Regions from separate parts of the Streptomyces sp. A2-16 genome, predicted to be linked through region 1. Evidence: riboswitches for the same ligand, from Rfam matches in the RefSeq annotation. Region 1 holds a riboswitch; each other region holds the start of a gene.
What was found. Region 1 has a riboswitch for cyclic di-AMP ahead of IOD14_RS14550 (LysM peptidoglycan-binding domain-containing M23 family metallopeptidase). Riboswitches for the same ligand answer to the same signal wherever they lie in the genome.

Region 1 (3,200 bases):
GGGGAGTCCTTCACGACCCCCGTCTTCGCCGGTCTCTGGAGCGACGGCGGCTTCGGCGGTGCGAGCCGCGCCTGGCACGCCTACCAGCGGGCGCATGTCATCCCGGACGCCGAGCAGGACCGTCCCGTGCTGTTCAACTCCTGGGAGGCCACGAACTTCGACATCTCCGAGGAGCAGCAGGGCACCCTGGCCCGGCGGGCCGCGGCGATGGGCGTGGAGCTGTTCGTGGTCGACGACGGCTGGTTCGGTGCCCGCACCAGTGACCGGGCCGGGCTCGGCGACTGGGCGCCCAACCCCGACCGCTTCCCCTCCGGCCTCAAGCCGCTCGGCGACTACGTGCACGCGCTGGGTATGGAGTTCGGCATCTGGGTCGAACCGGAGATGATCAACCCGGACAGCGAGCTGTACCGCGCCCACCCGGACTGGGTGCAGTACCAAACAGGACGAAAGCGGACGGAGTTCCGCAATCAGCTCGTGCTGAACCTCGCGCGCGAGGATGTCCAGGAGTACCTGTGGGAGCAGCTCGACGCCCTGCTCTCCTCGGCCCCGATCGACTATGTGAAGTGGGACTTCAACCGCTGCTTCACGGACGCGGGCTGGCCCGGCGAGTCCTACCCGCAGCGCCTGTGGGTCGACCATGTGCGCGGCTTCTACGCCCTCCTGGACCGGTTGCGGGCGGCGCACCCCGGTGTGGCCTTCGAGTCCTGCTCGGGAGGTGGCGGCCGGATCGACCTGGGGGTGCTCAGCCGTACCGACCAGGTGTGGACCTCCGACAACACCGACCCGCTCGACCGACTCGCGATTCAGCACGGTTTCAGCCAGATCCACCCCGCGCGCGTGATGGCCGCCTGGGTCACCGACAGCCCCAACACCCAGCTCAACGGCCGGGTCAGCTCGCTGCGGTTCCGGTTCGTGAGCGCGATGGCCGGAGTGCTGGGAGTCGGCGGCGACCTCGCGGAGTGGACCGAGGAGGAGCTCGCCGAAGCCGGGCGGTGGGTGGCTCTCTACAAGGAGATCCGACCCCTGGTGCAGCGCGGCGAGCTCTACCGGCTGCGGCCGCCGCGGGGTGGGCTCAGTGCGGTGCAGTACGTCCTCGGGGACGAGACCGTCGTCCTCGCCTGGCTTCAGGCGCAGAAGTACGGCGAGCCCGTGCCGTCCCTGCGGCTGCGCGGACTCGACCCGACAGCGTCGTACGAATGCCTCGAAACGGGCGAAGTGCACCGAGGGGCCGTATTGCTGCATCACGGACTTCGCACCGGTCTGCGTGGCGACCTCGATGCGACGGTTCTCCGGCTGCGTCGCATCTAGGGCTTCTGTCCGAATTAATGGCTTCCCTCCAACTCCGCCCATGAATAGGGCTCCTGTGAATTCGTGACGTGAGGAGCGTCATATCGGTGACGGTGTGTCGCCCGTCATGTTCACGTAATTCACGTGCTTTTCAAGGGGATTCAGGTCGGATGACGGGTGCCCGATTGACGCAGGGTGACCGGTAATTCTCATAAGGGATCAACAGGAAGGCATGCACAGGGAACCTCTCACTTGTCCCTTTGCGTCTTGCTCGCTTACGTTCGCCACCGATCCGGTCGGACGCCCAATCCTGCCGCCGAACGGATTCCGCACACACTCACCCGTCCACGGCAGGAGCGGGGGACCCACAGGCAGTACCGCCTGTTCCGGTCTCCGGAACAGGCTTGGGGTTTAGCCGCGTCTCGGCGCGGCCGGGCATCTCCAGCTCGCACCCGACAGCTCACCTCGCAGGCGCCGGAGAGGAATTCGCCATGCCCGCGAAGGGTAAGCACCGCCGTCCGAAGTCCCAGCGCTTCACCCGCTCGATCGCCGTCGCCGGAACCGGGGGCGCCGCGCTCGCCCTCCCGCTCATGGGAGCCACCGGCGCTCACGCCGCCACTTCCCAGTCGGTGTCGGAAAAGGCCGTCCAGTCGCTTCCGGTCACGCAGAAGTCCGCGGAAAAGGCGGCCGCCAAGAAGAGCGCCGCCAAAACCTCGACCGTGCGCACCTATTCGGTGCGCGTCGGTGACTATCTCTCGAAGATCGCGGACGAGCAGAATGTCAGCGGTGGCTGGAAGAAGCTCTATGCCGACAACCGGGAGGCCGTCGGCGACGATCCGTCGCTGATCCACCCGGGTCTGAAGCTCTCGATCGGCAAGAAGGCCGCGGCGAGCACGACGAAGAGCGGCTCCTCCTCGTCGTCCTCCGCGAAGTCCTCCGCCAAGGCGAAGAAGGCGCAGAAGGCCGAGTCGAAGTCGTCCTCGAAGTCGACGGCCGTCACGCAGAGCGCCGACACCACCAGCTCCAGCGGCTACACCCTCCCGGTCAGCGGCGCCACCGTCGGCACCGGCTACCGCGTGACGGGCAGCATGTGGTCCAGCGGCTACCACACCGGCGTCGACTTCGTCGTCCCGACCGGCACCTCGCTCAAGGCCGTGGCCGCGGGCACGGTCGTCTCCGCGGGCTGGGGCGGTGCCTACGGCAACCAGGTCGTCATCAAGCTGAACGACGGCTATTACGCGCAGTACGCGCATCTGTCCCAGCTCTCCGTCTCGGCCGGCCAGACCGTGAGCGAGGGCCAGCAGATCGGACTCTCCGGCGCGACCGGCAATGTGACCGGCCCGCACCTGCACTTCGAGATCCGCACCACGCCGGACTACGGCTCCGACGTGGACCCGGTCTCCTACCTCCGCTCCAAGGGCGTGGCCGTCGGCTGACGACGCCCCCTGTGCCACCGAAGGCCGGACCCCGATCCCCGGGTCCGGCCTTCGGTGTTCTCCGCGCGAGAGACGGTGCGGCCGTATCCGACCGCGTCTTCATGGTCACTTCGTTGCGTTCTCGTGGCAGGCGTCCGTGAGTGTCGACAGGTGGGGGAGGGGCCGGGCACAGTGAACTCCCTTGCTGTGCAAGCGCTTTCTACGGGTCAGCTCCTTTACGGAAGGAACCGTCCGCCATGACGACCACGCGCAGAGCCTTCGGAGCCCTCGCCGCCGGAGCGGCTCTGGCCGCCCTCGCCCCCGCGGGCACCGCGAGCGCCTCGCCCCGCCACCGGCGCCTCATCGCACACGACGAGTTCCGCCACGGCCTGCGGTGCTGGGCCGTCGAACTGGAGCAGGGCGGCACGGTCACGGCGCGGCACGGAGTCCTGGAGGTCGACGTGCCCGCCGGCGCGACGATCTGGTTCAGGCAGCCGC
Region 2 (3,200 bases), 2.2 Mb from region 1:
GCCTCCGCGCGGTCGCCGATGCCCCGCTTGGGGACGTTGAGGATCCGGCGCAGCGGCACGGAGTCCTCCGGGTTGGCGAGGACGCGCAGGTAGGCCAGGACGTCCCGGACCTCCTTGCGCTCGTAGAAGCGGACGCCGCCGACGACCTTGTAGGGCAGGCCGACGCGGATGAAGACCTCTTCGAAGACTCGGGACTGCGCGTTGGTGCGGTAGAAGACGGCGACATCGCCAGCCTTCGCGTCGCCCGCGTCGGTGAGACGGTCTATCTCGTCGGCGACGAACTGCGCCTCGTCGTGCTCGGTGTCGGCGACATAGCCGGTGATGCGCGCGCCCGCGCCCGCGTTGGTCCACAGGTTCTTGGGGCGGCGGGACTCATTGCGCTCGATGACGGCGTTGGCGGCGGTGAGGATCGTCTGGGTGGAGCGGTAGTTCTGCTCCAGGAGGATCGTCGTCGCGTCCGGGTAGTCCTCCTCGAACTGGAGGATGTTGCGGATGGTCGCGCCGCGGAAGGCGTAGATCGACTGGTCGGCGTCACCGACGACACAGAGCTCGGCGGGCGGCAGGTCATGCTCGCTCGGGGGTACGTCCACCGGGTGCTCGGAGGTCCCGACCAGCTCCCTGACCAGCGCGTACTGGGCGTGGTTGGTGTCCTGGTACTCGTCGACCAGGACATGCCGGAAGCGGCGCCGGTAGTGCTCGGCGACATCGGGGAACGCCCGCAGCAGGTTGACCGTCGTCATGATCAGGTCGTCGAAGTCGAGGGCGTTGGCCTCGCGCAGCCGCGACTGGTACATGGCGTACGCCTGGGCGAGGGTCTTCTCGAAGCCGTCGGTGGCCTGGGCGGCGAAGTCCTCCTCGTCGATCAGCTCGTTCTTCAGGTTGCTGATCTTGGCGCTGAAGGACTTCGGCGGGTACCGCTTGGGGTCGAGGTCCAGGTCGCGGCAGACCAGGGCCATGAGGCGCTTGGAGTCGGCGGCGTCGTAGATCGAGAAAGAGGAGGTGAACCCGAGCTTCTTCGACTCCCTGCGCAGGATCCGCACGCAGGCGCTGTGGAAGGTCATCACCCACATCGCGTTCGCGCGCGGGCCGACGAGCTGCTCGACGCGCTCCTTCATCTCGCCCGCGGCCTTGTTGGTGAAGGTGATCGCGAGGATCTGGCCCGGGTGGACATGGCGCTCGCCGAGGAGGTGGGCGATGCGGTGGGTGAGCACCCGGGTCTTGCCGGAGCCGGCGCCGGCCACGATGAGCAGCGGGGTACCGGAGTGCACGACGGCCGCGCGCTGGTTCTCGTTCAGCCCCTCCAGGAGGGCGGCCGGGTCCACGACCGGGCGCGGGGCGCCGTCGCGGTAGTAGGCGTCCCGGTCCGGGGGCACGTCGAACTTCCCACCGAACAGATCGTCCGGAACCTGCTCCGGTACGTGCTCGTCCTCGGGCGGCGGCGGGGGTTCCTCCGCATGCCCGCGAGGGGCCTGGAGGTCCGCCAGGAAGCTGTCGTCAAAGAGGCTGCTCATCGCTCTCCGAGTCTAGGGCTCCCCACTGACAGCCCGCCGCCGCCCCGAGAACATCGCCCGAATCACCGTCCGACCGCGGCTGGCCGGAAGCCGACCCCGGAAAGCGGGCAGATATCGTCAACCAGACGAAATGAGCCCAGGAAAACAAATCATTACGAATCGAACACATGGAGCGGCGCCTGGGAGTTAGGTCACGAAAATGTATCGGGCATATCGAACATCAACCTTCACAGAGGCCACACCAGTTGGCTACCGTTCCGGGCAGGCCGTACGACCCCTTCCGGCGAACCTCGCCGGGCCGTACTGCCTCCGCCGAGTCCGCAGCGCCGCCGCGCGCCCGGAGCCGGGGACCCACCGAACTTGGGGTGAATCGGCCCACTCCCGCGCAGGGGAGCGCCGTAGGGCAAACCTTCCGAAGCACTTCGCCCGAACCCGACAGCTAACTCGGTAGGCGGAGCATGGGAAGGAGTCGCCTCCCTTGGCGTCGCACCGCAAGTCGCGTCCCGTCGGTACGCGCGTGGCAGGCATACGGACCCCGGCCCTCGCAACGGCCGCCCTCACCTCCGTGGCCCTGCTGTCCCAGTCGGCGAACGCAGCGCCGGCCGACGACAGGCCCAGCCTCGAAGAGGTCGAGAAGAAGGTCGACGACCTCTACCGCCAGGCCGAGTCGGCGACCGACAGCTACAACGCCGCCAAGGAGAAGACGACCAAGCAGCGCAAGCAGGTCGACACCCTCCTCGACGACGTCGCCCAGCGCACCCAGAAGCTCAACGAGGCGCGCGAGGAACTCGGTTCCTTCGCCGCGGCCCAGTACCGCACCGGCGCCGCCGCGCCCGACACCGCGACCTTCCTGCTCGCCGACACCCCGCAGGACTACTTCGACCAGGCGCAGCTGATGGGCCGTCTGACGAGCCGCCAGAAGGGCGCGGTCGACGACTACGTCTCCGAGCAGTCCGCGACGATGAAGAAGCGCCAGGAGGCCTCCCAGAGCCTTCAGACGCTCAGCGAGACGCAGAGCGACCTGAAGACCGCCAAGGCGACCGTCCAGAAGAAGCTCGCCGACGCGCGTGACCTGCTGTCGGAGCTGACGGCCCAGGAGAAGGCGCGTCTCGCGGCGATCGAGAAGCGGAAGCAGGAGGAGGCGGCCCGCAGGGCGGCGGAGCTGGCGCAGCAGCAGGCGGCCGCGGAGAAGGCGGCCCAACAGGAGAGCGCGCCGGCTTCCACCGGTTCGAGCACGTCGACGGCGCCCGACTCCTCGTACGCCACCAAGGCCGCCAAGGCCCTCGCCTTCGCCCGCGCGCAGATCGGCAAGCCGTACGTCTGGGGCGCCACCGGCCCCGACTCCTACGACTGCTCGGGGCTCACCCAGGCCGCCTGGAAGGCCGCCGGAGTCGACCTCCCGCGCGTCACCTACGACCAGGTCAACGCCGGCACCACGGTCTCCCTGGCCGACGCCCAGCCCGGTGACCTGGTCTTCTTCTACGACGACATCAGTCATGTCGGCCTCTACATCGGCAACGGCATGATGATCCACGCCCCGAAGCCGGGCGCGTACGTCCGCGAGGAGTCGATCTACTACGACGGCGAGTCGGGGATCCACAGCGTGGTGCGCCCGGCCTGAGCCACCGCTCGTCGGCGGCCCGCGCGGGCAGGATCCTTTCGTCCGCGCGGACAGAACCCTCTCGCCCG
Region 3 (3,200 bases), 6.2 Mb from region 1:
CGAGACCAGGTTGTAGTGGGGCTGGAGGGCGACATAGCGCGCCAGGCCCTCGCGGTCGGAGAAGGCGAGGGACTCCGAAAGCCGCGCGGCGGAGATGTTGGAGGCGCCGATCGCCCGCACCTTGCCCGCCTTCACCAGCTCGTCCAGCGCGCCGATGATCTCCTCGACCGGCACCTCGGTCTTGTCGAAGTGCGTGTAGTAGAGGTCGATGTGGTCGGTGCCCAGACGCTGCAGCGAGGCGTCGGCGGCGGCCTTGATGTTCCCGGCGGTCAGGCCGGGGAAGTCGGGGTGCTGGCTGACCTTCGTGGCGATGACGACGTCGTCGCGGTTGCCGCGGGCCGCCAGCCACTTGCCGATGACGGTCTCGGACTCGCCGCCGGAGTTCCCGTCGACCCACGCCGAGTAGGAGTCGGCCGTGTCGACGAAGTTGCCGCCGGCCGCGGTGTACGCGTCGAGGACGGCGAAGGAGGTGGCCTCGTCGGCGGTCCAGCCGAAGACGTTGCCGCCGAGGGAGAGCGGGAAGACCTCGAGGTCGGAGGAGCCGAGCTTGCGCAGAGAAGTCATGCCATACGTCAACGCCCGTCCGGGACGCCGCTCTTCCGCTACGGCCGCAAAGTCCTCGTAAACAACCGGAATCACCCCCTCCGGAACTCTGCCCCCACACACGCCGACGGCCCTGGCGTCGGGGGGACGTCGTCAGGGCCGTCGGAAACCGTAGGAAGAGGGAACCTCAGGGGTTGAGCCCCTTGCCCCGCAGCCACGCCATCGGGTCGATCCCGTCGGCCGCGCCGTTCGGGTGGACCTCCAGGTGCAGGTGCGCGCCGGTCACGTTGCCCGTGGCGCCCACGCGGCCGATGACGTCACCGGTGCCGACCTTCTGGCCGACGCTGACGCTGATCGAGGACTGGTGGCAGAACCACAGCTCGGTGCCGTCGTCGAGGGTGAGGATCGTGCGGTAGCCGTAGGAACCGGCCCAGCCCGCCTCGGTGATGGTGCCGCTGTGGATCGCCTTGATGAGCGTGCCCGTGGGGGCGGCGAAGTCGAGGCCCGTGTGGTAGCCGGAGGACCACAGCGAACCGGCCTGCCCGAAGGTCGAGGTGATGGTGTACGACGAGGTCGGCAGCGTGTACTGCTTGGCGAGCTCGGCCAGGCGCGCGGCCTCGGCCACCTTCGCGGCCGCCTCCTCCGCCTTCTTCTTCGCGGCGGCGGCCTGCTCCTGGGCCTCCTTCTCCGCCTTGGCGGCGGCCGCGTCGGCCTCCTTCTCGGCGGCGGCCGCGACGGCCTGGGCGGCCTTGGTGTCGATCTGGTCCTGCTGCTGCTCGGCCTGGGCCAGGATGCGCGAACGCAGCGCCTCACCGGCGTCCGAGGCGCCCTGCGCGGTGTCCGCGGTGGTGGCGCCGACACTGCTGAAGGCGCTCGTGTCGTCCGCGGCCGAGTCGGCGTCGTCCGAGATGAGCGAGCCGACGTTCGGCAGGTCGGGCATCGAGATGGAGACCGGCGGCTTGCCGGTGTTGGCGCTGGCCATACCGCCGGCGCTGACGGCGGCTATGACACCGACGCCGAGAACGGTGGAGCTGCGGGCGAATCCTCCGCCGCGCTGCTTGGCGACGCGGTGCCGGCCTCGTACCGGGGCCAGGGAGTCCGCGGTCGGGTTCCACTCGCCGAGCGGGGCCTCGTCGTCGGCGCGGTAGCCGCCGTACACGAGAGTGCTGCGTGGTACGGACGGGGCCTCGGGGGCAGGCGGGTTGGACGCCACGTGGGCGCGCTCCTTTCCTTCCTTCTCGCCTACCGGGTTAGCTGACGGGTTCGGAGCAGGAAGGTCTCCTACGCGCGTATACCCGCCGTGCTGCCACGGCGGAGTACGAGCGATTCACCCCAAGTTGGTGGTTCCCCGGTTCCCTTGCGGAATTCGGCGCGTGAGCACGGAGCCGTCTCTTGTGACGGCTGGGACGACCGCGCTGCGTTATCGAACGTTAATAGACCCGGGGGGCCGATTCCAAGCTGTTCCGCTTGATCATTAACGAAATCCCGCAGGACTTACGGCCCATGAACGGCTAAAAACGGGCGAGTTGGCCTGACCTCGGGTAACCCACGGACCTTGACGGCACGTCAGACGCTATGCGGAGGGCGGTCGTCCGATCACCCCGCGTCACACAGGCCTTCTCAGGGCGAGCAGGACCATGTCGTCGGTGAGGAAGCCCCCGGAATGCCGGCGCGCCTCGCCCGCGAGGGCGGCGAGCAGTGCGCCCGGCTCCGGGACGGCCCGGCCGGTCAGCCGCGCCTCGGGGTCGTAGAACCGCCCGCGCCCGTCCCGCGCCTCGGACAGTCCGTCGGTGTACAGCAGCAGCGTGGCCCCGCCCGGGAAGCGGTGCTCCTCCGCCAGGTCGGGCCAGGTACCGAGGTCGCCCATGCCGAGCGGCAGCGCGGGGCTGCAGGCGGGCAGTTCGTCCACCGTGCCGTCGCCGTGCAGCAGCAGGGGAGGCGGGTGGCCGCGGTTGACGATCCGTACGATCCCGTCGCCGTGCGGGAGTTCGGCGAGGACGACCGTCGCGAACCCCTCGAGGATGTCGACGCTGTCCCGCCGCGCCGCCTCCCGCTCCAGCGCCCGCTCCAGGCGCTGCGCGACGGCCTCCAGGGTGGTCTCCTGCTCGGCGGCCTCCCGGAACGCCCCGATGACGATCACGACGGCCGCCACCGCCCCCATCCCCTTGCCGCGCACGTCCCCGACGATCAGCCGTACCCCGTGCGGGCTGTCCTGCACGGCGTACAGGTCGCCGCCGATGAACGCGTCCTCCTGGGCCGCCTCGTAGCGCACGGCGATGTCGAACCCGCCGATCCGTCCCGGGGGACCGGGCAGCACCGCGCGCTGGGCGGCCTCGGCGATCTCGCGCTGGGAGGCGAGCTGTTCGCTGCTGCGGCGGACGAGGAGATTGATGAGGACCGCGAGGACGGCGACCGTGATCACGGTCACCGTCTCGGTGACGGCGTCGGCTTCGAGGACGATGCCGAGCTGCAGGTGGACCGCGAGGACGACGAGGACGGTGGCGACGCCGGTGAGGACGGTGCCGCGCCGCGAGTAGAGCGGGGCCGCGACCAGGGGGGTGGCGGTGAACAGGGGCGCCGCGGAGAACTGGGTCGGGGTCAGGTAGTCGTAGAACGCCCCGGCGACGAGCAGCAGCATCGGGAGCACGCGGACGAAG
Region 4 (3,200 bases), 5.7 Mb from region 1:
TGGGCGACGGCGAGGGAGACGCCGAGGATGGCGTTGGCGCCGAGCGAGCCCTTGTTGTCGGTGGCGTCCAGGTCGAACATCGCCTGGTCGATCAGGCGCTGCTCGGTGGCGTCGTAGCCGACGAGCTCCGGGCCGATCTGCTCGATGACCGCGAGGACGGCCTTCTCGACGCCCTTGCCCTGGTAGCGGTTCGGGTCACCGTCGCGCAGCTCGATGGCCTCGAAGGCGCCCGTGGAGGCGCCGGACGGGACGGCGGCACGACCCGTGCTGCCGTCGTCGAGGCCGACCTCGACCTCGACGGTGGGGTTCCCTCGCGAGTCGAGGATTTCCCGGGCTACGACGACGTCGATGGACGGCACGAGCATCTCCTTCTTGGGATGTGACACGGTCCGCCGGGACCGCGGTGGGTTCTGCGAGACCGAGCCTAACCGGCTCCGGGGGATCGGCCACCGTGTGGACCGCCCCGTGGACAGAACCGAGAGTAAATTGTTTCTGAACTGAACAAAGACGTCCCGGCAAGCGCGCACAAAAAACCCCGCCCCGGTGCGTACGGGGGAACACGCACCGGAGCGGGGAGCCCGTGGGGACGGGGGGGGGAACCCTCACGAGGTCCTTCAGTATGAGGACCACGGATGTGAGGGCGCTGTGGTTCAGCTGAGCGTCACTTCAGGTGCAGCTGCTGGCCCGGGTAGATGAAGTCGGCGTCGGCGATGATGTCCTTGTTCAGCTTGAACAGCTTCTGCCAGCCGCCCTTGACCTTGTGCTTCTCGGCGATCGAGCTGAGGGTGTCGCCCTTGACGACCTTGTACTCGCCGTCGCCCTTCTTGACCTTCTTGCCGGTCGGGGTGGTGACGGTCTTCTTGGCCGCCGGGCGGTCGGTCGAACGGGAGGCGCTCTGCTCCTCGGTCGAACGGCTGCTCGTGTTCGAGGAGCCGGAGTTCGAGGAGGACGAGCTGCTGCCGCCGTTGTAGGTGGCGCTGGACAGGCCCGTGCCGCAGACCGGCCAGGCACCCTTGCCCTGGGAGGCGAGGACCTTCTCGGCGACGGAGATCTGCTGCGACTTGCTGGCCTGGTTGGCCTGCGCGGCGTACTGGGTGCCGCCGTACGCGGCCCAGGTGGAGGCGGAGAACTGCAGGCCGCCGTAGTAGCCGTTGCCGGTGTTGATGGACCAGTTGCCGCCGGACTCGCACTGGGCGACGGCGTCCCACTCGGAGGCGGTGGCGGCGGAGGCACTGCCGGCCGCCATCAGCGGGGCGGCGATGGCGACACCGGTGACACCGGCGAGCGCGGCGGCACGGGTGGCCTTGGACGGACGACGGTGCTTGCCCTTACCGGAAAACAGCATGGTGGATCCCCTCACCGACGCCTGCGAGGTGAGCTGTCGGGTTCGGGCCGGTTGAGTTGCCCGGTCACGCGAGCTGCGTGACTTCACCCCAAGCCGGTCCAGCGTGAACTGCTGGGTCCGGCACTTACCTTGGGTCCCCCGCTCCTGCCTACGGCGCATGACGCGACGACTGTTCCCGTACGGCCGCTGGCAGGATTCGGCGTTGCGACAGACGGGGCTCGGGTTGCCGAGCGGTGACGACCGTAGACACGCGCTCGGCGGAATTTCAAAGACGATCAGGGCTTCTGAGACTCATCCCACACTTTCACCAAAGTGGACATTCGGTGCGAAGTGTGACGTGAACTCGCGCTGTTTTTCAGGCCTTTTCGGCCCTATTCAGCCCCTGTGTCGAGCGTCTGACCGGCGACGATGTTGCTCGGGTCGGCCCCGATGCGGTCCTTGTTCTCGGCGTAGAGGGCACGCCATCCGCCGTCGAGACCAAGGGAGTCGGCGATGGAGACCAGCGAGTCGCCCTCCTGGACCGTGTAGGTGCGGGCGGCATGACGGCCGCCAACCGAGGACGGGGCCGCGCTCTTCGTCACGGCCTCCTCGGCACTGTCGCCGCGGTGCTTGCCGGAGCCGAGGGCGCCGACGTCCACGAGAGCCGAAGAACTGCCCTCCTGCCACGACTTGTCCGCTTCATCCTCATCCGCGCTCACCACGGGCGAGCTGTCGGAGGACTGCGCCTCCCCCGTGGCGGAACCCTCGGATCCCGAAGAGTTCTTTTTGTCCGAGCTGTCGGAACTGTCCTTGCCGCTGGAGGGAGTGGCCGACGGCGAAGGCGTCGCGGACGAGCCGTCCAGCGCGTCGAGCAGTCCGGAAGAATCCTCGGAGCCCGACGAGTTGGATGAACCGGAGGATCCGGAAGAACCCGACGAACTAGAGGAACCGGATGATTCAGACGATCCGGACGCCGAGGCCGAGGGCGTCCCGCTGCCCACGCCCGTGTCCACGTCGGCCGAGCTCGAGTCCTTGCTGAGGCCGTTGAGCAGACCGCAGGTCGGCCACGCGGCGATGCCCTGGTCCGCGAGGAGCTTCTCGGCCACGGCTATCTGCTGGTTGCGGCTGGCCAGGTCGGCGGTCTTGGCGTACTCGAGGCCGCCGTACTTCTCCCAGTTCTCCTGGGACATCTGGAGGCCGCCGTAGTAGCCGTTGCCGTCGTTCGCGCTCCAGGAGCCGCCGCTCTCGCACTCCGCGACCCGGTCCCACGTGGTGCCGGTGGCGGCGCTCGCCCCGGTCGCCCCGAGCAGTGGGATCGCGATGGCGGATCCCGTCACACCGGCCGCAACGAGGAGAGCCGGAGCCTGACGGGGGCGACGGTGACGACCGTTCCCGGAGAGCATGGGGGGACCTTTCCCGAGAGAGCAGGGACCAGCGCGGCAGGTGGTACAGGCACCGCGCTGGTCCGTGAACGTATAGGGATTCGATCACTTGTCACAAGTTAATGCCGCGTAGATCACGTGAAGATCACAGACTTGAGGGCACGTCATGTTTAGGCGGCCCCCCTCGGGGATACGCCGGACCCCTCGGTCCATTACCGGACGGGCGTGAACTCCACGGGCAAAGTACGCAGTCCACGCATGATGAGCCCACCACGCCAGCGCAAATCAGCCGAATCCACCGCGAGTTGAAGGTCCGGGAGCCGGGTGAGGAGGGTGGCGAGCGCGGTCTGGCCCTCCAGACGGGCGAGCGGGGCACCGAGGCAGTAGTGGATGCCGTGGCCGTAACCGAGGTGCTGATTGTCACGGCGGGACAGATCGAGCACATCGGGGTCGGCGAACCGCTCCGGATCCCGGTCCGCGGCGGCGAGCACGAC

Region 2: another riboswitch for cyclic di-AMP. It lies ahead of IOD14_RS04820 (C40 family peptidase); the one in region 1 lies ahead of IOD14_RS14550 (LysM peptidoglycan-binding domain-containing M23 family metallopeptidase).
Region 3: another riboswitch for cyclic di-AMP. It lies ahead of IOD14_RS42540 (M23 family metallopeptidase); the one in region 1 lies ahead of IOD14_RS14550 (LysM peptidoglycan-binding domain-containing M23 family metallopeptidase).
Region 4: another riboswitch for cyclic di-AMP. It lies ahead of IOD14_RS40075 (transglycosylase family protein); the one in region 1 lies ahead of IOD14_RS14550 (LysM peptidoglycan-binding domain-containing M23 family metallopeptidase).

What each region holds. Positions count from the first base shown of each region.
Region 1 is NZ_CP063808.1:3,231,896-3,235,095, forward strand. It holds gene IOD14_RS14545 (alpha-galactosidase) at 1-1,308, shown strand, start outside; cyclic di-AMP (ydaO/yuaA leader) riboswitch at 1,616-1,774, shown strand; gene IOD14_RS14550 (LysM peptidoglycan-binding domain-containing M23 family metallopeptidase) at 1,779-2,723, shown strand; gene IOD14_RS14555 (DUF6250 domain-containing protein) at 2,960-3,200, shown strand, end outside.
Region 2 is NZ_CP063808.1:1,008,382-1,011,581, reverse strand. It holds gene pcrA (DNA helicase PcrA) at 1-1,511, opposite strand, end outside; cyclic di-AMP (ydaO/yuaA leader) riboswitch at 1,812-1,981, shown strand; gene IOD14_RS04820 (C40 family peptidase) at 1,990-3,132, shown strand.
Region 3 is NZ_CP063808.1:9,480,037-9,483,236, forward strand. It holds gene IOD14_RS42535 (aldo/keto reductase) at 1-564, opposite strand, end outside; gene IOD14_RS42540 (M23 family metallopeptidase) at 731-1,756, opposite strand; cyclic di-AMP (ydaO/yuaA leader) riboswitch at 1,768-1,925, opposite strand; gene IOD14_RS42545 (PP2C family protein-serine/threonine phosphatase) at 2,150-3,200, opposite strand, start outside.
Region 4 is NZ_CP063808.1:8,944,117-8,947,316, forward strand. It holds gene eno (phosphopyruvate hydratase) at 1-365, opposite strand, end outside; gene IOD14_RS40075 (transglycosylase family protein) at 662-1,345, opposite strand; cyclic di-AMP (ydaO/yuaA leader) riboswitch at 1,349-1,557, opposite strand; gene IOD14_RS40080 (transglycosylase family protein) at 1,717-2,727, opposite strand; gene IOD14_RS40085 (cytochrome P450) at 2,919-3,200, opposite strand, start outside.